One region of the Apilactobacillus micheneri genome, then DNA from elsewhere that is predicted to be linked to it. Evidence: a T-box and tRNA genes for the amino acid it is inferred to sense, from the RefSeq annotation. Region 1 holds a T-box; the other holds one or more tRNA genes.
The links. The T-box of region 1 lies ahead of DY123_RS05485 (valine--tRNA ligase). A T-box ahead of a tRNA ligase gene usually reads a tRNA of that ligase, here a tRNA-Val.
Positions count from the first base shown of each region.

Region 2: it encodes a tRNA-Val, which carries the amino acid that the T-box ahead of DY123_RS05485 (valine--tRNA ligase) is inferred to sense. The anticodon was not compared.

Region 1 is NZ_QUBI01000004.1:62,872-78,330, reverse strand. Features, by position in the region: gene DY123_RS05490 (bifunctional folylpolyglutamate synthase/dihydrofolate synthase) at 1-1,293, opposite strand, end outside; gene DY123_RS05485 (valine--tRNA ligase) at 1,347-4,007, opposite strand; T-box leader at 4,045-4,265, opposite strand; gene DY123_RS05480 (thiol peroxidase) at 4,297-4,806, opposite strand; gene thiI (tRNA uracil 4-sulfurtransferase ThiI) at 4,847-6,064, opposite strand; gene DY123_RS05470 (cysteine desulfurase family protein) at 6,079-7,227, opposite strand; gene DY123_RS05465 (septation ring formation regulator EzrA) at 7,343-9,061, opposite strand; gene DY123_RS05460 (free L-methionine (R)-S-oxide reductase MsrC) at 9,222-9,692, shown strand; gene rpsD (30S ribosomal protein S4) at 9,888-10,496, shown strand; gene DY123_RS05450 (YueI family protein) at 10,613-11,086, shown strand; gene DY123_RS05445 (replication-associated recombination protein A) at 11,124-12,392, shown strand; gene DY123_RS05440 (hypothetical protein) at 12,389-12,676, shown strand; gene DY123_RS05435 (universal stress protein) at 12,694-13,149, shown strand; gene DY123_RS05430 (IS3 family transposase) at 13,316-14,518, opposite strand; gene DY123_RS05425 (helix-turn-helix transcriptional regulator) at 14,596-15,426, opposite strand.
Region 2 is NZ_QUBI01000001.1:68,248-83,706, forward strand. Features, by position in the region: gene rpsL (30S ribosomal protein S12) at 1-201, opposite strand, end outside; gene DY123_RS07705 (prepilin peptidase) at 414-809, shown strand; gene DY123_RS07755 (hypothetical protein) at 818-1,060, shown strand; gene rpoC (DNA-directed RNA polymerase subunit beta') at 1,096-4,755, opposite strand; gene rpoB (DNA-directed RNA polymerase subunit beta) at 4,773-8,369, opposite strand; gene DY123_RS00435 (ATP-dependent Clp protease ATP-binding subunit) at 8,636-11,152, opposite strand; gene DY123_RS00440 (CtsR family transcriptional regulator) at 11,169-11,636, opposite strand; tRNA gene DY123_RS00445 (tRNA-Pro) at 11,813-11,886, opposite strand; tRNA gene DY123_RS00450 (tRNA-Arg) at 11,900-11,973, opposite strand; tRNA gene DY123_RS00455 (tRNA-Leu) at 11,997-12,082, opposite strand; tRNA gene DY123_RS00460 (tRNA-Gly) at 12,103-12,174, opposite strand; tRNA gene DY123_RS00465 (tRNA-Thr) at 12,178-12,251, opposite strand; tRNA gene DY123_RS00470 (tRNA-Leu) at 12,270-12,353, opposite strand; tRNA gene DY123_RS00475 (tRNA-Lys) at 12,375-12,447, opposite strand; tRNA gene DY123_RS00480 (tRNA-Val) at 12,450-12,522, opposite strand; gene serS (serine--tRNA ligase) at 12,740-14,023, opposite strand; gene DY123_RS00490 (deoxynucleoside kinase) at 14,302-14,943, opposite strand; gene DY123_RS00495 (amino acid permease) at 15,065-15,459, opposite strand, start outside.

The DNA of each region.
Region 1 (15,459 bases):
AAGTTTTCTAACATCTGATATAAAATATAATGATCCGGTAATTAATAGTAAATCATTACTAGACATCTCATTAACACTTTTCATTATTGCCAATTTCCATTTTGGCACAAACCTTACTGGATGTTTAGCATTTACAGCTTTTAAAATATCATTCATATCCGCAGCTTTACGATTCTCAGGGCCTGAAAATTCAGTTAGTATTAAATGAACATTACTAATGCTAGCCAGTGTATTAATCATTTTTAGATACTGTTTATCTGACAAAATTGCAAGCACAATATAAATCTCATTATTCGAAAAATGATTTTTTAATAACTTAGATAGCTCTAAAATAGCAGGTTCATTATGAGCTCCATCTATTACTACTGTTGGATTCTCATTTAATTTTTCAAAGCGACCTGCCCAAAAAGTTTCCATTAATCCCTTTTTTAATATCTTATATTCTATTGATTGGTTATTAATAGATTTATATCTAATATAAGTTTCAATAGCACAAGCAGCATTATCAATTTGATATTGTCCCAACATTTTAATCGTTAAGTTATTCAATGAAACTAAGTCATTGGAAAAAGAAAAATCCTCCTTCCATGATGCTTCCTTACAATTTGAAATGAAATAATCTTTTTTCGGAACAAATAATTTACTTTTATGTTCTTGACAAACTTGATTAATTACATTGAAAGCATCATTAGGTAGTTTACCTACAACACAGTCAACTTTATCTTTAATAATACCGGCTTTTTGATTAGCAATTTCAACTATAGTATTACCTAATATTTTCATATGATCGTAACCAATGGTAGTAATTACAGATACTTTAGGAGTAAAAACATTAGTAGAATCGAGTAAGCCCCCTAGACCTACTTCTACTAATACAATATCCACTGGATTATTAGCAAAATATAAAAACATCATTGCAGTTACAATTTCGAACTCAGTTGGTCCAAGATCTTTAAGATTTTTGTCCATATCGTCAACAATGGGTTTAATTTTTAAAACTAATTCAATAATTTCTTGATCACTAATTGCCACACCATTCACACTAATTCTTTCATTAAAACGAATTAAAAATGGTGATGTAAATGATCCAACTTTTAATCCTTCTGCTTGAAAAATATTGCGCAAGAATGCCAGGGTTGATCCTTTACCATTAGTACCGGCAATATGAATACCATTAATTTTATCTTGTGGATTATTTAATTTTTTCAGTAATAGTTTTATAGTGTTTAAATTGGGATGTTTTTTAAATTTTTGTCTACCGTGAATGAAATTTAAAGCTTCTTCATAATTCATTTTGTTATTTCTCCTAAAAAAGCCGAGCTTAAGCTCGGCTTTTTATTGTTTAACTATTTTTGATTTTTAATATCTTCTAGTCTTTGTTTAGCAGCTTCTAATTTAGATTCATTATCTGATTTTTTACCTTTTTCAGCATCAACAACCTGCGTTGGTGCATTATCAACAAAGCGTTTATTAGCTAGTTTTTTCTCAGCACGTTGAACTTCAAAAGTATAATTATCAATATCTTTTTGAATACGTTTAATTTCTTCGTCTAAATCAACAAGTTCAGCTAGAGGAATACTAATTTCAGCATCGGTAATAATTCCAGTCATTGAAAGTTTAGGTGCATCAACATCAGAACCTACACTAAATTCCTTTGGATGACAGAAACGATCAATATAATGTCTGTTAGTGTTAAAGATATCCTTCAAATCATCATTATCAGTTTTAATCAACAAATCAATGGATGATGACATTGGAGCATTAGCTTTGGCACGAATATTTCTTACAACCTTAATTAGTTCAATTAATGCAGACATATTCTTTTCAGCTTGAGCATCATTAAATTCTTTGTGTTCAACTGGATATGGTGCAACCACAATAGATTTTCCTTCATGAGGCATAGTTAACCAAATCTTTTCAGTAACAAATGGCATCATTGGGTGCATTAATTTTAGAATCTTATCTAATACATAGGCTAAAATATTTCTTGTATTTTCTTTAGCTTTCGCATCCTCACCATTAAGAGTTTCCTTACTCATTTCAATATACCAATCACAAAAGTCATTCCAAATGAAGTCATATAAAGCACGACCAGCTTCACCAAAATTATATTTTTCAAATAAATCTGCAACTTGAGTTACAACATTATTCAAACGACTTAAAATCCAGCGATCAGCTAAATTCCATTGATCTTTATTAGGTAATACAGGCTTATCCATATCACCAAGATTCATAATTACATAACGACTAGCATTCCAAATTTTATTAATGAAATTCCATGCTGATTCAATTTTTTCATAACTAAAACGAACGTCTTGTCCAGCAGTATTACCAGTAGCTAAGAACCATCTAAGTGCATCAACACCATATTTATCAATAACTTCCATTGGATCAATTCCATTACCCAATGATTTACTCATTTTACGGCCTTGTGCATCACGCATTAAACCATGAAGTAAAACATCTTTAAATGGACGTTCATTAGTAAATGTTAAGCTTTGGAAAATCATACGTGAAACCCAGAAGAAAATAATGTCATATCCAGTAACTAAAGTATTAGTAGGGAAATAGCGTTTGAAATCTTCTGAATTTTCATTAGGCCAGCCCAAAGTTGAAAATGGCCATAATGCAGATGAGAACCAAGTATCTAGCACGTCAGGATCTTGTTCCCAATTTTCGGCATCTTTAGGTGCTTCCATTCCAACATACATTTCTCCACTTTGTTTGTTATACCAAGCAGGAATTCTATGTCCCCACCATAGTTGACGTGAAATAACCCAATCATGAATGTTATCCATCCATTGAGTGAATGTATGTTCAAAACGTTTTGGAATAAAGTTTACTTTATCATCAGTTGATTGATTTTCAACAGCACGATCTGCTAATGGTTTCATCTTTACGAACCATTGAGTAGAAAGTCTTGATTCAACTTGCACACCAGTTCTTTCTGAGTGACCAACAGCATGGACAATAGGATCAATATTTATCATATAACCTTGATTTTCAAGATCCTTAACCATTGCTTTTCTAGCTTCAAAACGATCCATGCCATTATATTTACCGGCATTTTCGTTCATAGTAGCATCACCATTCATAGTATTGATGCGTTCTAAATCATGACGGTTACCAACTTTAAAGTCATTAGGATCATGAGCAGGAGTTATCTTAACCATTCCAGTTCCAAATTCAGGATCTACATATTTATCAGCAATAATTGGAATTTCACGATTAACTAATGGGACTACAATCTTTTTACCAACTAATTCTTTATATCTTTCATCATCAGGATGAACTGCTACAGCAACATCCCCAAACATAGTTTCGGGACGAGTAGTAGCAATTTCAATATAATCTTTACCATCAAAGGTTACTCCATCAGCAAATGGATATTTAACATGGTAAAATGCACCTTTATCGTCTTTATGAACAACTTCAATATCTGATAAGGCTGTTTGTGCTTGTGGATCCCAGTTAATAATATATTGTCCACGATAAATTAGCCCTTTATTGTATAAGTCAACGAAAACTTTTTTGACAGCATCGGATAATCCATCATCTAAAGTAAAACGTTCTCTACTGTAATCTAAAGAAAGGCCCATCTTTGCCCATTGTTCTTTAATAGTAGCAGCATATTCATCTTTCCACTCCCAAACTTTATCGACAAATTTTTCACGGCCTAAATCATATCTAGTAATACCCTGTTCTCTTAGCTTAGCTTCAACCTTAGCTTGAGTAGCAATTCCAGCATGATCCATTCCTGGAACCCATACAGTGTCATAACCAAGCATTCTTTTTTGTCTGATTAACATATCCTGTAAAGTTGTATCCCAGGCATGGCCTAAATGTAACTTACCAGTAACATTTGGTGGGGGTAAAACAATTGAATATGGTTTTGCTTTTTTATCACCACTTGGTTTAAAGACATCTTCGTCTAGCCAAGTTTTATAACGACCTTGTTCAACAGCATTATGATCATACTTTGTTGACATTTCTGTTTCTTTAGACATAATTTCCCTCCAAATTATAAAAAAAGAGCACCTCATCCAATAGGACGAAGTGCTCGTGGTACCACCTAATTTAGAATACTAAAACAATTAATATTCTCACTTAATTCCATTTAACGATGGTCCCGTTCATATCTATTCTAAGTTCAATATGAAAGCTCCCAAGCTACCTTCAATTTAAAATAAAGGAAAATTTTTCATCAATTAATTTTCTTTCTGTTCACATTATTTTAAAAATACTCTCTTGTTCAACACTTTCTTTATCAATAACTATATATTAGACAATTTTTGACTAGTCGTCAACATTGTTACTTAATTTTTCAATAGATTTCACAACTTCATTGAAGTCTGGTAGTGTTCCAATTTCTGGAATTACTTGGCGATAAACTACCTTACCATCTTTATCCAGAACAAAAATCATTCTAGCTAAAGCATCAATATCTGGAACATAAGTATGAGTAGCTTTACCGAAAGATAAATCTTTATCTGATAATAATTCTATATTTTTTACACCTTTAGCAGCACACCAGTCTTTTTGTTCATCGACTGTATTTTTAGAAATAGTTAAAAAGTTTACATTTGAAAAGTCATCAGCCTTACGATTAAATTTCTTCGTTTCTAAACTACATACATCGGATGTAATATCTGGAACCGAACTAATTACAGTAACTTTACCTAAAACGTCTTTATTAGTTTCGATTTCATTATTAGAATTTAAAACTTTAAAGTCTGGTAATGTATTACCAACATTAATTGGTTCACCATCAGTATTAACTTTTTTACCTAAAAATGTTAATTCCATTTTTAATCATTCCTATTCATTTAATAATTATAAAATAAATTTATAGTAATTCAGAGAAAACATCTTCATTAGCATTTAAGAATTCTTCTCCTGGTTTAATATCAACAATTTTGACATTATCTAGAGCACGTTCCATTAGACCTTTTACATCAATCATATTCTCACATTCTCTTGTGCGATATAAATTAGGTTTAGTTCTTGGTGCTGGTGGTGTAAATACAGTACAACAGTCCTCAAATGGCATAATAGATAGTTCATAAGTATCAATGTTTTCAGCAATTCTAATAATTTCAGTTTTGTCCAATGAAGTTAATGGCCTTAAAACTGGCATATTAGTTACATCATTAATTGCCATCATACTTTCTAATGTCTGAGAAGCTACTTGGCCTAATGATTCACCAGTAAAAATACCTTTACAATGTCTACTAATTGTTAATGCAGCAGTTAGTCTTAACATCATTCTACGTTGAACAGTCATTAAATATCCTTCAGGAACTTTTTCCTTAATCTCTTCTTGGATTTCAGTAAATGGTACTTGAAGGAATTGAATATTACCACCAAAACGAGTTAATTTTTCAGTTAATTGTTTGGCTTTGGCTAAAGCTTGTTCACTAGTGTATGGAGGACTATAAAAATGAACCATATCTAGTTTAACACCACGTTTCATCCCTAAATATGATGCAACCGGAGAATCAATTCCACCAGATAACATCATAGTTGCACGTCCACCAGTACCAACTGGCAAACCTCCAGATCCAGGAATCGTTAAGCTAGACAAGAAAACCCCATTCATTCTAAATTCTGCACGAATAGCAATGTCGGGCTTATTCATTTTAGCTTTTATTCCGTCAATATTATCAACAATTGCACTTCCCAGTGCTTCATTGATTTCATGAGTATCTAATGGGAAATTCTTATCTTGACGTCTAGTATCAATTTTAAATGTCATACCGGGTTTATATTGGTCTTTAACCATTTCTAAAGCCACTTTTTTTACAGCATCTATATCTTTTTCTACCTTCATAGCAGGAGAAAAAGTTTCAATCCCGAAAACATCTTTTAAACGATCAATAACTTTATCAGAAGTTTCACCATTTAAAGTTACATGCAAGCGATCTCTTCTAGCATTAATTTTAAGATGATCAAAATTATGCAAAACTCGTTTAACATTCTTACCAAGTTGCTTAATAAAGTCTTTACGGTTCTTACCCTTAGTAGATAATTCACCGTATCGAACCATTATCTCAGTATATTGCATCGATTCATTCCTTTCTAAGCATTAATTTTCTTAAACTTTTCATAAAGTATATCAAAAATTTGAATAAATTTCTTAGCTTCATCCATTGTATTATTTTCATCCAATGAAATTCTAACCGCACTAGTAGCATCCTCTTCGGGAATCTTCATTGCCGTTAAAGTGCTAGAAGTTAAATGCTTTTTAGATGAGCACGCACTAGTAGTAGATATAAATATACCATAGCTTTCAAATGCATGAACAATTGTTTCTCCCCTTACTCCTTTAATTGCAAAACACAAGATATGAGGAGCAAACTCAGCATTATCTTTAGAAAAAGTTATAACATTATCAAATTTAGAAATATAATTGAAAATAAAGTTTTTTATTTCTGCTTGCTTTGCAACTTTTTCTTTTTCATTATCAGTTAGCAACCTCAAAGCTCTAGCCATTGCTACTATTGCAGGAAGATTTTCTGTACTACTTCTTAAGTTCTTTTCTTGTCCCCCACCTGCTAGTAGTGGCTCAACTTTTTTACCACGACGCTTATACATAAAGCCTACACCACGAGGTGCATGAAATTTATGGCCAGAAAAAGTTATCAAGTCGGCACGATCATTAAATATGATATCATGCAAGCCTTTACCTATTCCCTGAACTGCATCAATATGATATTGAATTGTAGGATATTTTTTTAATAATTCACCAATTTGTTCAATAGGTTGAATTGAACCAACTTCATTATTAACAGCCATAATGGAAACCAAAATCGTAGAATGCTTGATTGATGCTTTAACATCTTCAACGCTTACTTTTCCATTTTGATCTACAGGTAGATATGTCACTTCAAAGCCTAACTTTTCTAGTTGTTTCATAGAATTTATTACTGCGGGATGTTCAACCGAAGAAGTAATAATATGATTACCATATTTTCTTTTGACCATTGCTGTACCCTTAATAGCCCAATTATCGCCTTCGGTACCTCCACCAGTGAAAAAGATTTCATCTGGAAAGACGTTTAATATCTTAGCTATCTGCTGACGAGATTGTTCTAAAAGATTAAAAGATTGCTCTCCAAATTGATGAAGACTAGATGGATTACCCCAAATATTTTTGCTGACTTTAGAATAAGTATCAACAACACTCAAATCAGGCTTAGTTGTAGCACTATTATCAAAATAAATCATTATTATTCGACCCTCTTTTCATAATACTTACTCAAAGTAATAAGATAAACAATCTTATAATTATAACAGAAAAAAAGAAGTAATGTTAGTTTATAGACATCACTTCTTTATCAATTTAATTTTTTTTCGATTCATTTTGCTTATTTTGATAGTATTCTTTCTTTATGCGATTGAAAGCCCCTGAATCAACATTTTCTATTGCAGAAGAAATAATTTTTAAACTTTTTTCATAGTCGAAGTCATTATCAAAATAATTTTTTGCTTCAACACAAGCAGCATTAACTTCTTCATTATTGTTTCTATATCGATTAGCATATTGCATCAATCGTTCAGCCAAAATTGCGTTGTCTACTATTTCTTCAGTGTCAGAAATTAATTCTTCCATCGCTTTATCCATAGTATTTAATTTTTTATTAATTTCATCCATACTAATTTTAACTTGATTAATAGTAGAACCTAATTCAGAAACCTTTTTGTAAGAATACTTATATTTTTCCATAAAATCATCTTGTAAACCAGGTAAATTTAAGTTATCAATTTTACGACGAATGTTTAAAAGTTGAAAATCAAATTTTTGAATTAATTCACGTGCTGTATTTTCTTCCTCATTTAAATCAGCAACAGAATCATTAATATCTTTTTGCTCTTTTTCAATAGCACTTAATTGTTTTTTAGAATCTTGTTGATGAGATTGAACTTCAGAATAAACAGCTTTTTTATCCATAATAAGTTGATAATCATTATTATAAATACTTTCAATTTGATGAATTTGTTGTGAAAATAATTTAGCCTTTTTTATTTCATCATGTTCTAAAGTATAATTCTTACTTAACTGATCCAGTTCTTCAAGTAACATATGATTCTGACGACGTGCATGATAAATATAATCATAAACTAATTTAATGTTTTTACGAACTTTACGTTTAGCAATAACTTCTTTTTCCATCATTTCGTACATAGAATCAATAGTTTTTTCAATTTTATAATTTTCTTGCTTAACATCATCAATCTTTAAATCAGAAAGCAAAGAGATAGCTTTATTAATTGATGATTTTATTATTTCAATATTTTCATCAATATTATCATCTGAGAAATTATAATCTGTCTCAATCATAGTTCTATGGCCACGATAAATTTCATCAATTTGTTTTGGAAAGTCTTTAGATAAAGATAAATAAAGCTTAGGCGTCTCTTTCATTAATGATTCAATTATTTCAATTTTTTTAACTAAACTATTTAAGATATCATCAGCTGTATATTGATCACCTGATTCAACAGTCTTAATAAATTCTTGATATTCAGATTTGATGTTGCTTAACTCATCTTCTATTTTGTCACTACTAGGACCATAAGAATAATTCTTAGATAAAATGTTTTTATTTAAGTCTTTTATTTGTTTATCTAATTCATCAATAGCTCTTGTATGCTGCTCATCCAAATTTTTAAGTTGATTTAAGCCATTATCAATTTTACCCATAGAATCTTCAATTTCATTAAGTGAATTAACAGATTCGGACAATAATGAATTAGCCTGTAATAAGCTAAATGTCTTAGCATTACTGTTGGCATCATTTAATGCAACATTAATGCTTGGTAAATCATCATTAATAATTTTTTCATATTTTTCTTTGTAATCATTAAATTGATCAAAAGAATCACCAGTTAAATTTAATTTAGAAGTAGCTTCAATATTGTCACCAATTGGTGCTTTACTTAAAGTGTCCTTTTTATTAATAGCATCTTGAATCTTTTTCAAAACACTTTTTTGATAAACAACTAATATTAGCATAATTATTACGGCAACTACTAATATAGCAGATACTATTACAATCATTTTATCGTATGTCCCCTTAATTTTTATTTAATAATATTTTTTATTTGTAATTTATTTTTAATAATAATAGAATAACTCCATATATATTTAAATTATATCAGTATGTAAAGATTATTAAAACACCTAATAAACAATTTATAAGGTAGATAGGTAGGTAAATATGAGCGAAATTAAATCAATGATTGCTAAACAATTAGATGCACTTTTAAGTAACGAAAATAATAATATTGCTAATATGGCGAATGCATCCGCACTGTTAATGCAAAGCATGAAAGATATCAGCTGGGCTGGATTCTATTTATATGAGAAACAAAATGATGAACTAATTCTTGGTCCATTTCAGGGAAAAGTAGCATGTGTTCATATTAAAAATGGCCGTGGAGTATGTGGTAATGCTTTAAAAGAACAAAAAACAAAAAGAGTTAAAAATGTTAACGAATTTCCTGACCACATTGCTTGTGATTCAGATAGCAAATCTGAAATTGTTATACCTATTATGAAAGATGGTAAGAATTTTGGAGTGTTAGACATTGATGCCCCTATTTTAAATCGTTTTTCAATAGAAGATGAAAATATATTAAGAGAATTTGTAAAAGTGTTCATTAATCATTTGAATATTGACAAAGTATAAAAATGAACGTAGAATACTTTTTGTGTAAAATAATGCAGCAATATACGGTAAGCTCGTCAACATATTGATGCCGCAACATTGGTCCTACTAGTAACTTCACGGCTGCTGAAGCGAAAGTCGCAAAACAATATGCACGAATACTAAGTATATAAAGGATTATTTTACTCCAAAACAAATTTATTGGAGGATATTTTTATGTCTAGATATACAGGTCCTAGTTGGAGAATTTCGCGTCGTCTTGGTATTTCATTATCAGGTACTGGTAAAGAATTAGCTCGTCGCCCTTACGCACCAGGTGATCACGGTCAAGGTCGTCGTGGTAAATTATCTGAATATGGTACTCAATTAAAGGAAAAACAAAAATTACGTTACATGTATGGTTTAACTGAACGTCAATTCTCAAAATTATTTACTCGTGCAGGTAAAATTAGAGAAGGTCGTCACGGTGATAACTTCATGATTTTACTAGAACGTAGATTAGATAACGTTGTTTACCGTTTAGGTTTAGCAACTACTCGTCGTCAAGCTCGTCAATTAGTAAACCATGGTCACATTACTGTAGATGGTAAACGTATTGACATTCCTTCATACGAAGTAAAAGTAGGTCAAGTTGTTTCAGTTCGTGAAAAATCAAAAGATCTACAAATCATCAAAGATGCTGTTGACGCCGTTGTTGGTCGTCCACAATACGTATCATTTGATGCTGACAAACTTGAAGGTTCAATCACTAGATTACCTCAACGTGATGAAATGAATGCTGATATTGATGCTTCACTTATTGTTGAATACTACAACAAACTATAATTCAATATTTCATTTTTATCGAAAGTGTTTTGCTTATGCAAAACACTTTTTTGTTACCATTATTTAATAAATGATAGAATGGTATTTATTAAGTGCAAATAAAAAGGAGTTTTATTATGAGCGAAAATAATGTAAATGATAGATTAGAACAGTCTTCAATGGGAGGCACTCCTAAAGTAAACCCAGACGAACAAAGAAAGTATTTAGGAACTTTTAGAGAACGAGTTTCATTTGCAATTAAAATAAAAGATTTAGGTAATTCTAATGCCATTCAAGATTTAAATAAAGAATTTGAAAATAACTCTAGTTATCAACTAATATTAAATGGAAATTTATCACACGATTTAATTTCCCCTTTTATTAAATTAGCTTCACAAAATAATATAAAATTTGTTATAAAAACTGATTCATTTTATAAAACTGAACCTGAAAATTATGGTGTTGTTTACGCTAATAAACAATCCATTAATATTAATAAAATAGATTTTGAAAATAAGTATAATCATAATAATGATTCACAAAAAAATGATTCAAGTAAAAAAGATTCAAAGTCCTCATTTATGGATAAAATTAAAAATATTTTTAAATAATTAAGGTGGTGATTATTTGCATCCTTTAGCTTATCGAATGAGACCCAAAAAGATTGAGGATGTGGTTGGTCAACAACATTTAGTTGGTAAGGGAAAAATTATTAATAGAATGGTTAAAGCCAAAATCTTATCATCAATGATTCTATATGGACCTCCTGGAACCGGAAAAACAAGTATCGCAAGCGCAATTGCTGGTTCTACAAAATATGCCTTTCGACAACTAAATGCTGCCACTGATACTAAAAAAGATTTGCAAATAGTTGCTGAAGAAGCAAAAATGTCAGGTACTGTAGTATTACTTTTAGATGAAATACATCGACTTGATAAAACCAAACAAGATTTTTTGTTACCACTATTAGAAAGCGGAAATATTATTTTAATTGGTGCAACTACTGAAAATCCATATATAAATATTAATCCTGCTATAAGAAGTAGGACTCAAATTTTTGAAGTCTATCCCCTAACTTCTAATGATATTCACAATGCAATAAAAAGATCATTAGAGGATAAAAATGATGGACTAGGTAATATGGATATAAAAATTAATGATGATGCAATGAGTTTTCTAACTAATAGTACAAATGGTGATTTAAGAAGTGCATTAAATGCTTTAGAATTAGCTGCTAAATCTACCAAAATCAATAATGAAGGTATAGTAGAAATAAAATTACCAGATATAGAGGCATGTTTACAAAAGAAAGCTTTAACTCAAGATAAAAATGGTGATGCTCATTATAATGTAGTATCAGCATTTCAAAAATCTATCCGTGGATCCGATGTAAATGCAGCCTTACATTATGCAGCTAGACTATTGGAATCTGGAGATATAAATTCTGTTAGCCGTCGATTGATGGTTATTGCTTATGAAGATATTGGATTGGCTAATCCTCCTGCTTGTGCTAGAACTGTTGAAGCTATTAATGCAGCAAATAAAGTTGGGTTACCGGAAGCGAGAATCCCAATAGCAGATACAATTATTGAACTATCATTGTCACCTAAATCTAATTCTGGTATTAAAGCTATCGATAGTGCTATTGAACGTATTAAAAGTGGTAACTATGGAGAAATACCTAATTATCTAAAAGATTCACACTATTCTGGAGCCAAAAAATTAGGCCATGGCATTGATTATAAATATGCTCATGATTATCCAAATGATTGGGTTAAGCAACAATACTTACCTAATAAAATAAAGAACGATGAATATTATAAACCAAAGAGTAATGGAAAAATTGAAACTGCATATAAAATACAATATGAAAAATTAATCAATGCACAAAGAAAAAATAATGGAGGATCAAAATGATTATTATAATTTTGATGACAATATTTACAATTATTCTATCAATAATGGGGATATATCTATATAAGCATCGTAATAAACCATTCATGTTACTTCATCCTGAAAATAACAATTTATTAAGCTCAATGGTTAAAAAATACGGTCTAATATTTATTGGTTTAGCAATATTATCTTTAATATCAATAATAATAAATAGCATTCCATTTATTATCATAATATTAATCATTAGTTGTATAATGTCCTTAGTGATGGAATTAACATTAATTAAATTTCTACCACAAAAATAAATATTGGGGTGCATAATATGTTAAAAAACTACGAACAAATTTTAGTTCCAATTGATGGATCAAAATATTCTAAATTAGCTTTCAATAAAGCAGTAGAAGTAGCCAAAAGAAACAATGCTAGCTTACACATTGCACATGTTATTGATACAAGAGTTTTTAACGATTTAGCCACTTTCGATACATCAATGTTAGATGAATTAACATCTGATGCAAAAAAGACATTAGATAAATATAAACAAACAGCAATTGATTCCGGAGTTAACAATGTTGATTATGTTATTGAATATGGAATGCCAAAATCAATTATTGCAAAAGATTTAGTCAAAAGATTTAATACGGATTTAATCATGATTGGTGCTAACGGTAAGAATATGACTGAAAGAATTTTAATTGGTTCCGTAGCTTCATATGTAACAAGATCAGCAAGTTGTGATGTTCTAATGGTAAAAACAGATTTACAAAATAAAGAATAAATAAAAAAGCTCATATTGATGTGAACCCCAAAAGTTGGACAACTTTTACTAGGATATTAATCCCAAATATTGATTTGGTGATTGGTATCCTAGTTTTTCTTTTATTCTATTATTATTGTAATCCTTAATCCATGCTTTCATGGCATGGATTAAGGATCCTTTTGTATTATATCATTTCACTTTTCATAATATGAAAAAATGATTCCATCTGTGCATTATCTAAGCATGTCCCTTTACGGGACATATACTGAATCGCATTATATTTTTTCAATGTATTAGCCCAACTATGATGTTGATATTGAAAACCTTGATCACTGTGCACAATAGTTCTATAAGGTAATGATTTTAGATTAAGCATTGCTTCATTTAGTGCCTTTAAAGTAAAACTTACATTTGGATGTTTACTAATATTAAAAGATATTATTTTGTCTGAATATAAATTCATTACTGGTGATAAATAAACCCGATGGTTTATATCTTCATTGCCATATCTAAATTCACTAACGTCAGTAGTAATTTTTTGCCCAAATTTATTGGCTGTAAAATCACCATTTAATATATTATAAGCAATCTTGCCTACTTGACCTTTATATGAATTATACTTACGTTTGCGTCGACTAAACAATTTACATTGCCAATTATTACGTTTCATTATCTTTTGTACACGTTTATGATTGATATTTAATCCGGATTTCCTTAATACTGCAGTTACCCTATGGTATCCATAAGAAGTATGTTTTAGAATGATTTTTTTTATTTGCTTTTCAATACCACATTTATTGAAAGAAAGCGTAGCTTTCTTAAGATTATAATAATAAAGACTCCGAGGATACTCAATAATCTTTAAAATATAGCTCTTGGAGAAATTCTTTAATTGATGAATAAGTTTGTTTACACAAACAAATTGACTACTATTATTATTTTCAATTTTAATTTTTTCATAATGATATTTAACCATATATTTTTTAGATAAAGCTTTTTGATGTGCGTTTATGATTGATTTAGTTTTCTTCATTTTAGGGCGACCACGTTTGTTGTAAAATGATCGTATGCCTTTGGTCTCCATTCTTCTCTGCCAAGTGAAGATAGTACTACTGGCAGATATATTGAATTGAAGTGCTGTTTCTGGATACGACTTGTGGTGGGTGTGAATCCAATTCAGCACTTTTATTTTATACTCACCAGAATACACTTTATCGTAATTTCTTACAATTAAACCCTTTAAGCCGTAGGCTTTATACATATTAATCCATAGCAAAACAGTACTATTATTCACAATATTATATTTTTTACAAAGATAAGTTGAACCATATCCTTGTAGATATTCTAAAACAACATTTAATTTAAATTCATAACTAAATTTAACCAAAAAATGACCCCCAAAATATTGAACAATTTCTTGTCCAACTTTTGGGGGTCACTTCACCTTTTGGAATCCTTTTTTATTTATTCTAAATTATGTTTTTCAATAAGTTTTTGAAAATTATTTGGTAACTTTATTCCTAAACTACATATATAATTACATAAGTTATTAAATTGAACATCATCAGGTCTATTTCTTTTATGATCTCTTAAAATAATTTCAAAGTTTGCAATAAAGGCTAATTCTCGGTATTCAATTAAATTAGATATACATTTTGCATCTTTAAATCTCTTCATTTTGCATAAAACATAATGCAACATATTGTAAGCATCTTTTATATGTTCCAGAGAATGGTCAATACTATCATCTGCATTAATAATTGTTAATACATTATTAATATAATAATTAGACTCATCGTAACTATTTAGTAAATAATATGATTTAGCAAGATAGCTACATGTCCAAACATAATATGATAGATTCTTTTTATCCTTATAAAAACAGTAATATGCATTTAACATTAAAGGAATCACTTTAACATAGTCTTTTTGTTGATAAAAAGTAATATAGCCACTATAAAAATAATATTTACCTTTTGTAATAGTATCATCAATATTAAAAGCAATAATTCCATCCAAACAATGCTTAGCAGAATCTAATTTACCGTCCAAAATATATTCATAAATTTTATCCAATTTACGATGTGTAAGTTGAAAGGTATCATTAGAAAAACTTTCGATTGGAATATTTAATATATCAGATATTAATGAAATGGTATGTAAATCGGTTTTATGATTACCATTTTCAATATTACTAATCGTAGTTTGTGTACAATTTGTTCTTTTAGCTAATTCAGCTTGAGTAATGCCCATAATAATCCTGGACTTCTTTATTAATGCGCCACTTTTTTGCATGGTGATTAAATAATGTATACACCTTATTGTATA
Region 2 (15,459 bases), on a different contig from region 1:
ACGAGCGTATTTACGTAAAGCTGAGTTAGGCTTCTTTGGAGTCATAGTACCAACACGAGTAGCTACCCCACGTTTTTGAGGAGCAGGGTTGTTAGTTTGCTTCTTCTTGTAACTGTTATACCCATGATTTAAAGCTGGGGCTTTTGATTTAGAACTTCTAGAATGACGACCTTTACGTACTAATTGGTTAATAGTAGGCATCTAAAAATTCCTCCTTCCGAAAATTTTTTATATTTTTAAGTCCACACATCCAGGTGGTTCTTTTTATAACAAAACTCACCGAATGAATAAGTACTTGATAATATTAACATGGGCACAAAATCTCGTCAATGTAATTTCAAATAATTATTTATTATTTTCGTAAATATAATATAGAGGTGATGTAAATTTTAAAATATGAATTTTTTATAATAATGATAGTTAGTGGAGTTATCGGATCTTTTATTGCACTAGTAGAATACCGGATAAGCAACAATCAATCTATAGTATTTCCACGCTCACACTGTGATAATTGTGGTTACATTTTAAAATGGTTTGATTTAATTCCCATAATAAGTTATATATTTCTTTTAGGAAAATGTAGAAAATGTAAATTTAAAATAAATAGGTCATTTTTCTTAATAGAATTATTAACCATAGTTTCAACAACGATGATTTATATTTTTACGTTAAATATCAAGTATATCCCCTTTCTATTTATTCTAATATTTTTATCAGTACAAGATTTTAAAAATAAATTTGTATCTTTATCTTCAATATTATTATTGCTGTTATCAACACTATTAATTTCATTTAACATAAAAAAGTGATTATAGTTATGGTAATATACCTTTTTATATTTTGTTTTAATAATAAATTTAACTTTATAGGAATGGCCGATATTGATGTATTAAGTATATGTGCATTAGTATTTAATATAAATCAATTAATAAATATTACGCTTTTATCATCATCAACATGTTTAATTTATTTCATTTTGATAAAAAGAAAAACTAAAACGATTCCATTCATTCCATTTATATTTATTGGCACGGTAATATCTATATGTATACAAAAATAGCAATTGCTAAAAAGCAATTGCTATTTTTTTAATTATTATTTATTGTCAACGTTTTCTTCATTCATACGTTTGTCAATTTCATCAATTGAGTAAACATCTTTTGATTTATCGTTGTTTTCCTTTTCATCGACCTTTGGTTCGATACGACCATAAGTCTTCATACCAGTACCTGCAGGAATTAATTTACCAATAATAACATTTTCTTTAAGTCCAACTAATGGATCATTCTTACCACGAATAGCAGCATCAGTTAATACACGAGTAGTTTCTTGGAATGATGCAGCTGATAAGAAACTATTTGTTTCTAGAGCAGCCTTAGTAATTCCTAAGATAACTGGACGTGCAGTTGCTGGAATCTTTCCAGAAATAATTGCATCAGCATTAGCTTTCTTGAAAGCATCAATATCCATTAATGTACCAGGAAGAACATCAGTGTCACCTGCATCCATGATTCTTACTTTACGTAACATTTGACGAACCATGATTTCAGCATGCTTATCACTAACTTCAACCCCTTGCATACGGTAAGTCTTTTGAACTTCACTTAGCAAGTAAACTTCTGTTGATAATGAATCACGAACTTTAATAAGTTCTTTAGGATCAACAGAACCTTCATTAATAGCTCCACCACGACGAATTACGTCACCTTCAGCAACGTTCATACGTGCATTGATTGGGACCTTGTAAGTTCTGGTATCAGCGTCACCTTTAATTGTAACTTCCTTAACTCTTTCAGCAGGATTTTCTTCAATTAAATCAACGGTACCAGTAACTTCTGAAATTTCTGCTTTACCTTTAGGATTTCTAGCTTCAAAAATTTCTTGAACACGAGGAAGTCCTTGAGTAATATCAGCGTTACCAGCAACACCACCAGTATGGAAGTTTCTCATAGTTAATTGAGTACCAGGTTCACCAATTGATTGAGCAGCAACAGTACCAACTGCTTCACCAACTTCAACAGGAGATCCAGTAGCTAAATTACGTCCATAACATTTTTCACAAACACCATGAACAGTGTTACAAGTAAATGCTGAACGAATTTCAACTTCTTTAATACCTGCATCAGTAATTGCTTGAGCCTCTGGTTCATTGATAATTTGATTATGCTTAACAATCACTTCACCAGTAGTAGGATTCTTAACTGTCTTCATAGCATAACGACCAAGAATTCTATCATAAAGTGGTTCAATCATTTCATTTCCTTGCTTCAAGGCAGTAACGATAACACCACGATCAGTACCACAATCTTCTTCACGAATAATAACATCTTGAGCAACATCAACTAAACGACGAGTTAAGTAACCAGAGTTGGCAGTCTTCAAGGCAGTATCAGTCATACCTTTACGAGCACCGTGGGTAGAAATGAACATTTCCAAAACAGATAGTCCTTCACGGAAATTAGCAGTAATAGGTAATTCCATAATTTCACCATTAGGAGCAGCCATTAATCCACGCATACCAGCAAGTTGAGTAAAGTTAGAGATATTACCACGAGCACCAGAATCACTCATCATAAAGATAGGATTTTGAGGATCAAAACTTTCCATCAATTTATTTTGAATTTCATCCTTGGCGTCACTCCAGACACCAATAACTCTTTCATAACGTTCATGATCAGTAATTAAACCACGACGGAATTGTTTAGTAATGTTTTCAACTTTCTTATGAGATTCAGTAATAATTTCAGGTTTTTCTTTTAAGTCAGTAACATCAGTAATACCAACAGTTAAACCAGACTTAGTAGATTCATTATAACCTAAATCTTTAATCCTATCCAATAAGTGTGAAGTTTCAGTAACTTTATATTGTTTGTAAACTGCGGCAATGATATCTGACAAGAAGCCCTTCTTAAATGAACCAATAATTGGTGCATCCTTTAGATGTTCATGAATGTCTTCCCCAGGTTCTAAGAAGAATTTATCAGATAAATGACCATTTAAGTTAGTATCAGTTGGTTCATTCAAATAAGTGAATGAATCAGGGAGAATACCATTGAAGATAATCTTACCAATTGTAGTTACTAAAATCTTATTTCTTTGTTCATCAGTAAATGGTTTTTCTGGCATTGAACTAGCAGCAATTCCAACACGACTGTGCCAATGAGTTAAACCACTTTGGTATGACAATTTAGCTTCTTCAGGATTATTGAAGATCATACCTTCACCTTCACGTCCAGATTCTTCCATAGTTAAGTAGTAGTTACCAATAACCATATCTTGGGAAGGAGTAACGATAGGATTACCATCACGAGGTGCCAAAATATGAGTAGCAGCTAACATCAATAGTCTTGATTCAGCTTGAGCTTCATCAGATAAAGGAACGTGAATAGCCATTTGGTCACCATCAAAATCGGCATTATAAGCTTCACAAGCTAATGGATGAAGACGCATTGATTTACCAGAAACCAACACTGGTTCAAAGGCTTGAATACCTAATCTATGAAGTGTAGGTGCACGGTTCAATAGAACTGGATGCTCTTTAATAACATCTTCTAGGACATCAAAGACTTCTTCATCTTTACGTTCAATTTGACGTTTAGCTGATTTAATATTAGAAGCAATTTCACGGTTAACCAATTCTTTCATAATGAAAGGCTTGAATAATTCAAGAGCCATTGGAACAGGTAGTCCCATTTGATTGAATTTTAAGAATGGTCCAACATCAATAACTGAACGACCAGAATAGTCAACACGCTTACCAAGTAAGTTTTGTCTGAAACGACCTTGCTTACCTTTAAGCATATGTGAAAGTGACTTCAATGGTCTGTTACCTGGTCCAGCAACTGGGCGTCCACGACGACCATTATCAATTAAAGCATCAACTGCTTCTTGTAACATACGTTTTTCATTTTGAACGATAATACCAGGAGCATGTAAATCTAATAATCTCTTCAAACGATTATTACGGTTAATAACACGACGATATAAATCATTCAAATCAGAAGTAGCAAAACGACCACCTTCAAGTTGAACCATTGGTCTTAAATCAGGTGGAACAACTGGAATAGCTTCCATAATCATCCATGTTAAGTCGTTTCCAGATTTAACAAATGATTCTAGAATATCTAGTCTTCTAACAGCACGAACACGTTTTTGACCAGTAGCTTTCTTTAATTGATCCTTTAGTTCAGCAACTTCTTTTTTAACGTCAACGTTTTTAAGTAAGGTTCTGATAGCTTCAGCACCAATCTTACCTTCAAAACGATTACCATATTCTTGTTTCTTTTGACGATAGTCTTGTTCTGACATAAGTTGTTTATTTTCTAGTGGTGTATCACCAGGATCAGTAACAACATATGATGCAAAGTAAATAATTTCTTCCAATGCACGTGGACTCATATCTAAGATAAGTCCCATACGACTTGGAATACCCTTAAAGTACCAAATATGAGTAACTGGGGCAGCTAATTCAATGTGTCCCATACGTTCACGACGTACTTTTGAACGAGTAACTTCAACTCCACAGCGATCACAAACGATACCTTTGTATCTAATACGTTTATATTTACCACAAGCACATTCCCAATCCTTTGTAGGACCGAAAATTCTTTCATCGAATAAACCATCTTTTTCTGGCTTTAAAGTTCTATAGTTAATAGTTTCTGGTTTTTTAACTTCACCAAATGACCAACTACGAATCTTGTCAGAAGATGCTAAACCGATTTGCATGCTTGAAAATTTATTTACATCGACCAATGGATAGTCCCCTTTCTTTATTCCTTAGTGTTGGTATTTGTTTTATCAGACTTAGTGTTTTCTTGTTCTTCTTTTTCAGCCTTTTGTTTTTCAGCCAGCTTACTTAATGCATCAACATTAACCACTTCATCATCTTCACCATCTAAGTCACGAAGTTCAATTTCTTGGTTATCTGAATCAAGAACTTTCATATCAAGACCTAATGCTTGTAGTTCTTTAACTAAAACACGGAAAGATTCAGGAACACCTGGTTTAGGAATTGGTTCACCCTTAACAATTGCTTCATATGTTTTAACACGTCCAACAACATCGTCAGATTTGTAAGTTAAAATTTCTTGCAATGTGTAGGCAGCTCCATATGCTTCAAGAGCCCAAACTTCCATTTCACCAAAACGTTGTCCACCAAATTGTGCTTTACCACCAAGTGGTTGTTGAGTAACAAGTGAGTAAGGTCCAATAGCACGAGCATGAATCTTATCATCAACCATGTGAGCAAGTTTCAAGTAGTGCATTACACCAACAGCAACACGTTTATCAAATGGTTCACCTGTACGTCCATCATAAACGATAGATTTACCATCTGATGCCATTCCAGCTTCTTTAACTGTACCCCAGATATCTTTATCACGAGCACCATCAAACACAGGTGTACTTACATGAATACCAAGTTTTCTTGCAGCCATACCTAAATGAAGTTCAAGAACTTGACCAATATTCATACGAGAAGGAACACCCATTGGACTCAACAGAATATCAATTGGAGTACCATCTGGTAAGTAAGGCATATCTTCTTCAGGAATAACAATGGAAACAGTACCCTTGTTACCGTGACGACCAGACATTTTGTCCCCTACTTGAATCTTACGTTTTTGAGCAATGTATACACGAACCATCTTGTTTACACCAGGAGATAGTTCATCACCATTTTTTCTAGTAAAGACTTTTACATCTTGGACGATACCGCCACCACCATGAGGTACACGTAGAGATGTATCACGAACTTCACGTGATTTTTCACCAAAGATTGCATGTAATAATCTTTCTTCAGCTGATAATTCAGTAACACCCTTAGGAGTAACTTTACCAACTAAAATATCACCATCATGAACTTCAGCACCAACACGAATAGTTCCTTCTTCGTTAAGGTCTTTTAACGCATCTTCCCCAACGTTAGGAATTTCTCTAGTCATTTCTTCAGGTCCAAGTTTAGTATCTCTAGTTTCTGATTCGTATTCTTCAATATGAATAGAAGTATATACATCATCACGAACTAATCTTTCTGAAATACCAATAGCATCTTCGAAGTTATAACCTTGCCAAGTCATAAATGCTACAACTGGGTTTTGTCCTAATGCTAATTCACCATTTTCCATTGAAGGACCATCAGCTAGAATTTCATCAGCATCAACATGGTCATTAGCACGAACAATTGGACGTTGATTATAGTTCTTACCACCATTTGAACGTTGGAATTTCATTAGCTTGTAAGTATCTAATGATCCATCGTCACGACGAACACGAACTTCGTCAGCGTCAACATATTCAACAGTTCCTGGATGTTTACAAATTAAAGCAACACCAGAATCATGAGCAGCTTTGTATTCAATCCCAGTTCCAACTAATGGAGCATGTGGATTAACCAAAGGAACCGCTTGACGTTGCATATTAGCACCCATTAAAGCACGGTTAGAGTCATCGTTTTCTAAGAAAGGAATACATGCAGTTGCAACAGAAACAACTTGTTTAGGAGAAACATCCATGTAATCAACATTTTCAATCTTAGTTTCAATATTCTTGGATTTGTATCTAGCCATAACAATATCATTAGCAAATGATCCATCTTCATTTAATGGTGAGTTAGCTTGTGCTACAACAAAATTATCTTCTTCATCAGCTGACAAGTAATCAATTTTTTCGGTAACTTTATGATTGTCCCATGAAACACGACGGTATGGTGTTTCAATGAATCCATATTTGTTGATTTTAGCATAACTTGAAAGTGAACTGATTAAACCAATATTAGGACCTTCAGGAGTTTCAATTGGACAAATACGACCATAGTGAGTGTAATGAACATCACGAACTTCATATCCAGCACGATCTCTAGTTAAACCACCAGGTCCCAATGCTGATAAACGACGTTTATGAGTTAATTCACCCAATGGGTTAGTTTGATCCATAAATTGTGATAGTTGTGATGAACCAAAGAATTCTTTGATTGATGCAACAACTGGACGAATGTTAATTAATTGTTGTGGAGTAACGGTACTAGTATCTTGAATTGACATACGTTCGCGAACAACACGTTCCATTCTTGCTAAACCAATTCTAAATTGGTTTTGTAATAATTCACCAACTGAACGAATACGACGATTACCCAAGTGATCAATATCATCTGGTTCACCAATTCCTTCTTGTAGATTGAAGAAGTAATTAATTGAAGAAATAATATCAGCAGGAGTAATGTGTTGGTAATCTAATGGAATATTATCGTTACCAATAACATTAACAACATGATCTGGAGCATTTTCAGATTGAACTTTAATAATTTGTACAGTCATTGGTTCAGGAACAACTGATTGTTCTGAAGGATTGAATGTATAAGCCTTAAAGTCATCACGATCTAGGTATGGTGCCAATGTCTTCATAACGTTTTTATCAACAACAGTACCTTTATTAGCAATAATTTCACCAGTATCAGGATCTGCCAATGTTTCAGCAAGAGTTAATCCTAATAAACGGGTCTTCAAACTTAACTTGTTGTTAGTCTTGTAACGACCTACTGGTGCCATGTCATAACGCTTATGATCAAAGAATCTAGTTGTTAGTAAACTACGTGAAGAATCTGCTGTCTTAGGTTCACCTGGACGTAGACGTTCGTAAATATCCTTTAATGATTCTTCAACACGTGAATCTTCAGTATCTTTATGAACATCTTTTTCCAAAGTAAGTGAAAGACTATCGTTACTACCTAAAATTTGAGTAATTTCATCATCAGAACCAAAACCTAAAGCACGTACTAATTCAGTAATAGGTAACTTTCTAGTTCTGTCAATTCGTACATATGAAAGATTTTTAGCATCTGTTTCAAATTCCATCCATGCACCACGGTTAGGAATAACAGTTGTTCCATATGATAGACGACCATTTTTGGCTCTATCTTCATGGAAAAATACACCTGGTGAACGTACTAATTGTGAAACAATAACACGTTCTGCACCATTAATGATGAATGTTCCTTGATCAGTCATAAGTGGGAAATCACCAAAGAATACATCTTGGGTTTTAATTTCACCAGTTTCATGATTGGTCAATTTTAAAGTAATATGAAGCGGAGCAGAGTAATTTGCTTCGTGATCTCTCGCTTCATCAACAGTATACTTAGGTTCTAATAGCTGATAATCAACGAATTCTAATGAAAGTTTTCCTTGAAAATCATCGATTGGCATGATGCCGTTAAACATTTCACGCAAACCTTCATCTAAAAACCATTTGTATGAGTCAGTTTGAATTTCAATTAAATTAGGTAAATCAAGAACTTCCTTGATTTGAGAGTAACTTCTTCTAATACGGTGTTTACCATATTTAACTAAATGTCCTGCCAAGTTCTTCACCTCTCCAAAATATTCTACGAAGGATTATATTACATTTTTATTACAATTAACTTTTTTTGCCTATTTTTACTAAAAATGAGCAAAAAAAAACCAAAATAAGTAAACTAAATAAACTTATTTTTGGTTAATTATAAGCATGCTTGACGGACAATAGATCGCCAGCACACATTTAACTTCGTAGTTACATATTTAGTATAATACACGTATCAAAAAATAAAGTCAATGATTATACAAAAAAAGAGGAATAAAATCCCTCTTTTTAAATTCTATAATTTTACAGTTTCTTTTTTATTATTTTCTTTTTTAACAATATTAATTTGCCCTTTTGAAGCTCCAACGCTCACATTGTCACCAGGTTTAATTTCACCAGATAACATTGCTTCTGAAAGTTTATCTTCAACTTCAGTTTGAATAGTTCTTCTAATAGGACGAGCACCAAATTCAGGATTAAATCCTTTTTCAGCGATTAAATCAACAGCACTAGGAGTTACCTTAATATTGATTCCTTGTTCTTTTACACGAACAAGTAAGTCATTAGCCATTAATTTAACAATTTGTTGAACTTGTTTCTTATTAAGTTCATGGAAAATAATAGTTTCATCAATACGATTTAAGAATTCAGGTTTAAAGAATCTTCTCATTTGACTCTTAATAGTAGCTGACATTTCTTTATATTGATTTGCTTCTTGATCTTCTGACTCTGCACCAAAACCTACTGTCTTCTTATCACGTAAAGTTGTAGCACCTAAGTTTGAAGTCATAATCAAAACTGTATTTCTAAAGTCAACACGACGACCCTTAGCATCAGTCAAGTATCCATCATCTAAGACTTGTAATAATAGATTAAATACATCTGGATGCGCTTTTTCAACTTCATCAAATAAAACGACTGAGTAAGGATGTCTTCTAACTTTTTCAGTTAATTGACCGCCTTCATCATAGCCAACATAACCAGGTGCTGAACCAACCATGCGACTAGTAGAAGTTTTTTCCATATATTCAGACATATCAATTCGGATAATATCATCTTTTGATCCAAACATTTCTTCAGCTAAGTCCTTAGCTAGTTCAGTCTTACCAACACCAGTAGGTCCTAAGAAGATAAATGAACCAATTGGACGGTTTGGATTTTTCAATCCACTACGAGCTCTTCTAATAGCACGTGAAACCGCAGATACAGCTTCATCTTGTCCAATAATCTTTTTGTGTAAAATATTTTCTAGATTAACTAAGCGGTTAGCATCTGATTGCTTCATTTTAGTAACTGGAATTCCTGTCCATTCAGAAACAATTTGAGCAACATCTTCGCCAGTATCCTTTAGATTATAGTCACGATCTTGTTTAGCTTGAGCTTTTTTATCCTCTAGCTTAGATGCTTCAGCTTCAATTTCTAAACGAAGGCTTTGTTCTTGTTCACGAATCTTAACAGCCTCTTCAAATTTTTGACTTTCAATGGCTTCTTCCATTTTGTTCTTGTATTCATCTAATTTGGCTTCTTTTTCAGATAATTTATCTGAATCATCTAAATTATTGATTCTAACCATTGCAGCAGATTCATCAATTAAGTCAATTGCCTTATCTGGCAAGAAACGGTCACTGATATATCTGGTTGATAGGTCAACAGCTTTATCAATAGCTTCATCCGTAATCTTAACTTGATGATGATCTTCATATTTAGGACGAATACCTTGTAAAATTTGTTTAGTTTCTTCTTTAGTAGGTTCTGGAACATCAACTGTTTCAAAACGTCTTGCTAAAGCGCCATCTTTTTCAATGTGTTTTTGATATTCATTTAAGGTTGTAGCACCAATGGTTTGAATTTCACCACGAGCTAATGCTGGTTTTAGAATATTAGATGCATCAATAGCACCTTCAGCACCACCAGCGCCCATTAGTGTATGCAATTCATCAATAAATAGAATTACATGACCATCAGCTTTAATTTCTTGAATAATCTTCATTAAACGTTTTTCAAATTCTCCACGATATTTAGTTCCAGCAACTAAAGTACCCATTTCAAGCATCATTAAACGTTTACCAGAAATATCTTCTGGTACTTCTTTTTTAACCATTTTACGAGCTAATCCTTCAACAACAGCTGTTTTACCAACTCCTGCTTCACCTAGTAAAACGGGATTATTTTTAGTACGACGACTTAGAACTTGGACTACTCGTTTAATGACACCATCACGACCAATAGTAGGATCAATTAAGCCATCACGAGCTTGTTGAGTTAAATCAGTAGCTAATGAATCCAATGTAGGAGTTCCTGCTTTATTTTTAGATTCTCTAGAACCAGGGAATGGGATGTGTTTAGTATTGTCATTGGCAGAAACACCCATTTTACGTAATAAAACTGTTTTTACATTTGGAACTGAAGTTTCATTAGTCCCCAGGTTATTTAACAATCGATTAGATAAAATATCAGGTGTATCCAACAATGCTAATAGTAAATGTTCAGTTCCAATCTTGATAGAACCATATCTTTTAGCTAATTGTCCAGAAAGTGTAAGTACACCTTGAGACTTAGGAGAATATGGTAAATAAGTGTTCTTATCAGGATCCTTAAAGTTTCCATAACCAATTACAAGTTCAATTTCACCTTTGACGTCATCTTCAGAGACACCGCTTTGTTTTAATGCTGAATAAGCAATGCCATTTTTTTCAATTGTTAAAGCTAATAATAAATGTTCAGTACCAACAGCTTGGTGACCAAAAATTTTCGCTTGTTCTTGTGCTAAAATTAAAACGTTCTTTGCGCTTGGAGTAAAAATGTTATCCATAAAGTAGCCCCACTTTCTAGCTTTTGTATCTCAAATGATTCAATATTGAAACCATAATCTTAGCTCTAATTTCATTTTCTAATTCTTTATTGCCAATGGATAAAGTTTGCTTATCACTTGCAGCTGATAACAAGTCAGCTTCATTAACAGTAACTAATTCATTTGCTAACAATGTTCCAATCACTGCCTTACCTTCACGTTGAGATATTGAATCACCAATTGCATTAATCAGTGTATCCAAAATATCTAAATTATCAAGCAACTTAACCTTTTCAATTCTTATATATCCACCACCGCCACGTTTACTTTCAACAGTGTAACCATTTTGAATGGTAAATCTGGTTTTTATAACATAGTTAATTTGAGATGGAACTACATCGAAAAGGTTGGCAATATCAGATCGACTAATTTCAACTTTTTCGTCATTAGCCAATATTTTCTTTAAATACGCTTCAATAACATCAGACAGATTTTTACCTTGCATATAAATAACCGTCCCATCTTTGACTAATATTGACTTTTATTATACGTAGTTATTCTACAAAATAAAAGTATTTTGAATTATTTATAGACAAAAAATGAGAAAACAACTTTCCTACGTCATTACTCTCTTACAAAAGCAATTAATAGTCAAATCATTTTCTCAAAATAAAATTATTATCGGGAAGACAGGATTCGAACCTGCGACCCCCTGGTCCCAAACCAGGTGCTCTACCAAGCTGAGCTACTTCCCGAGGAAATAAAAAATGCACCCAGTAGGACTCGAACCTACAACCTTCTGATTCGTAGTCAGACACTCTATCCAGTTGCGCTATGGGTGCAAAATAAATTATATTCAGTTAAATGCCGAGGACCGGGATCGAACCGGTACGGTTATTACTAACCGCAGGATTTTAAGTCCTGTGCGTCTGCCAATTCCGCCACCCCGGCAGACATATTACAATATAAAAAGCGGAAGACGAGATTCGAACTCGCGACCCCCACCATGGCAAGGTGATGTTCTACCACTGAACTACTTCCGCATATGCCGACTAGATGATTCGAACACCCGACCTCTTCATTACTAGTGAAGCGCTCTAGCCAACTGAGCTAAGTCGGCAACATATGCTATGCATAATGCGGGCGAAGGGATTCGAACCCCCACTTCCATATAGAAACTAGAACCTAAATCTAGCGCGTCTGCCAATTCCGCCACGCCCGCAAGTTGCTTTTTTAATTGTAATGAGCCGTGGCAGGTTCGAACTGCCGACCCTCTGATTAAAAGTCAGATGCTCTACCGGCTGAGCTAACGGCTCAATGGAGGATACAGGGCTCGAACCTGTGACCTCCTGCTTGTAAGGCAGATGCTCTCCCAACTGAGCTAATCCTCCATGAGGTCATTCCGATAAGTTATCTCAACAAGACAACTATTTAATAATATCATTTGTTTTTTATAAAGTCAACAACTTTTTTAATAATTAATTAAATTGTTTATTTCAAAAAACTCAACAAAAAATATTATATCTAACATACAATGAATTGTCTACCCTTAATTTTAAATTTTATAAAAAAAGAGCAATCAATGATTGCTCTTTAAATATTATTAAACTAATTTTCTTTACTAATTTTCTTCATTCCATGCATATATGGTTGTAATACTTCTGGAATATCAACAGTACCATCTTCATTTTGATAATTTTCTAAAATGGCTGCAACTGTTCTTCCAACTGCAAGTCCAGAACCATTTAATGTATGAACATATTGTAATTTACCATTTTCATCACGGTATTGGATATGTGCTCTTCTAGCTTGGAAATCAGTGGTATTTGAACAACTTGAAATTTCACGATAACGACCTTGAGCAGGCATCCAAACTTCAAGATCATGAGTCATTGCAGCAGTAAAACTCATATCACTAGTAGTTAAAGTAATAACATGGTATGGAATCTTCAACAATTTAAGTAGTGATTCCGCATGTTCAGTAATACTTTCTAATGCATCCCATGAATCTTCAGGCTTAGTAAATTGTACCATTTCAACCTTGTTAAATTGGTGTAAACGAATCAAACCACGAGTATCACGACCAGCACTACCTGCTTCTGATCTAAATGCAGGTGTTAAAGCAGTAAATTTAACTGGTAATTTTTCAGTTGGAATAACATCATCACGATAATAATTAACCAGTGGAACTTCAGCAGTTGGAATCATAGTTAAATCACTATCAGCAATCTCAAAACCGGCCTTATTTTCTAAGAATTTAGGAAATTGACCTGTTCCATACATTGAAGCTGAATTTACCATGTATGGTGGTAAAACTTCAGTATAACCTGCTTTATCGTTTTGATCTAAATAAAAGTTATATACGGCACGTTCTAGTTTAGCACCTGCCCCCATGTAATATACAAAACGACTACCAGCAACTTTAGCACTAGCATCAAAGTTTAAAATTCCTAGCTTTTCGCCAATATCCCAATGATGTTTTGGTTCAAATTTAAAATTACGTGGTTTACCAATCTTACGTAATTCTACGGCACCTTCTTCAGTTAAGCTTTCAGGAACCCCATCTGCTGGAATATTTGGTAAATGCGCAGCTAAATCGTGTTGATCTTTTTCAGTTTTTTCTAGATCGGCATCTAATTGTTTAATATCAGCACCGACTTGCTTCATCTCATTAATAGCATCTGTTGCATCTTCTTTATTGCGTTTTGCTTCGGCAATTTTCTTAGATGCTTTGTTCTTATTAGCCTTTAAAGTTTCACTCTTAAGAATTAATTCACGGCGTTTTTCATCATATCCAATCAATTCATCAATAGTTTCAGCTTTAATCCCTCTAGTTGCTAATTTATCCTTAATAAAATCAGGATTTTGTCTAATCATTTTCATGTCTAACATAAGTAATACCTCCTAGTAATAGATAATAAAAAAGAAGGCCTCATCCAATTGGGACGAAGGCCTTCTTTTCGCGGTACCACCCAAGTTCTTAGTCATAACTAAACACTCGTATTGTGATAACGGTCACTTACCGTGTAGCATTACCTACCCGCTTTTCGTATGCCGGAAATTTCGACTTGTGATTTTCACCAACCATCACATCTCTTGATGTCTACTAATAAACATACATCGCGTTTGCATCTATAAATAATAATATTACATCTATTTTAGATAATCAACTATTTTAAATTCAATTCTTTTAACTTATTATCAATCTGCTGTAAAACTTTTTTACGATCATTCTCATTTTCAATAAAATCATATTTATCGCCATCAATTTGAATTTTTGGCGATTGGTCATAATTTTTATAAAAATTATTATAACGATCGTTTAAATCCTGATAATAATCATATAAACTTGGATCATTATCTACTTGTTCAAAACTACGTCCACGCTTTTTAATTCGTTTTAACATTGTATCAAATGAAATATTAATATGAATTAATAAGTCTGGGTTCTTTTGTAGTGATGAATTGGGAATTTCCTCCATCATATTTTCCAATAAAGAATCATAAATATCAGCTTCAGTTTCAGTAGCACGATTCATATCTGCATTCAATCTAAACATCAATGAATCTTCATAGATTGAACGATCCATCACGCTTAACTTTTCACTTTGTGCTTGTTCAAGGTTTTCAAATCTAGTATTCAAAAAATAAATTTGTAATAAAAAGGCATAACGTTTAGGATCTTTATAAAATAATGGCAAAATTTCGTTATCATCAACCGATTCATAATAGCCAGTCGAATCCAAATGTTCAGACAATAATCTAGTTAATGAAGTCTTTCCTGCTCCAATAGTTCCTGCTAGTACCAGCATGTAATTCTCCTTAAATAAATCAATAATATTTATATTTTAATACATAATTAAAAAAGTTACATTAAATATTTTAAACCAGTAAAAAAGATGCCCTATTCAAAATAAGAGGCATCCTTTAATTTTATTCTTTATCTCTTAAATCAGTAGGTGAAACATCTACTTTATCTAATGGGATAATCTTAGTATGATTTTTGAATTTATATGCAAAATATAAAATAAATACTAATGGTACTGAAATATAAGTAATTCCAATTTGTTGCCAATTAAAGTTTACAAATGAAGAGATATCTTGACCACAAATAACTAAAATACAAATAATTAAAGTAATAATTGGACCGGTTGGGAACCATGTTGCATGGTATTTTAGTTCATCTAAACTATGACCTTGTTTGATAAATGCACGTCTAAATCTAAAGTGTGAAAGTGCAATTCCAACCCAAGCAATGAATCCAGTTAAACCAGAAGCAGCTACTAACCAAACATAAATTTGTGGTCCAGCAATACTACTAATAAATG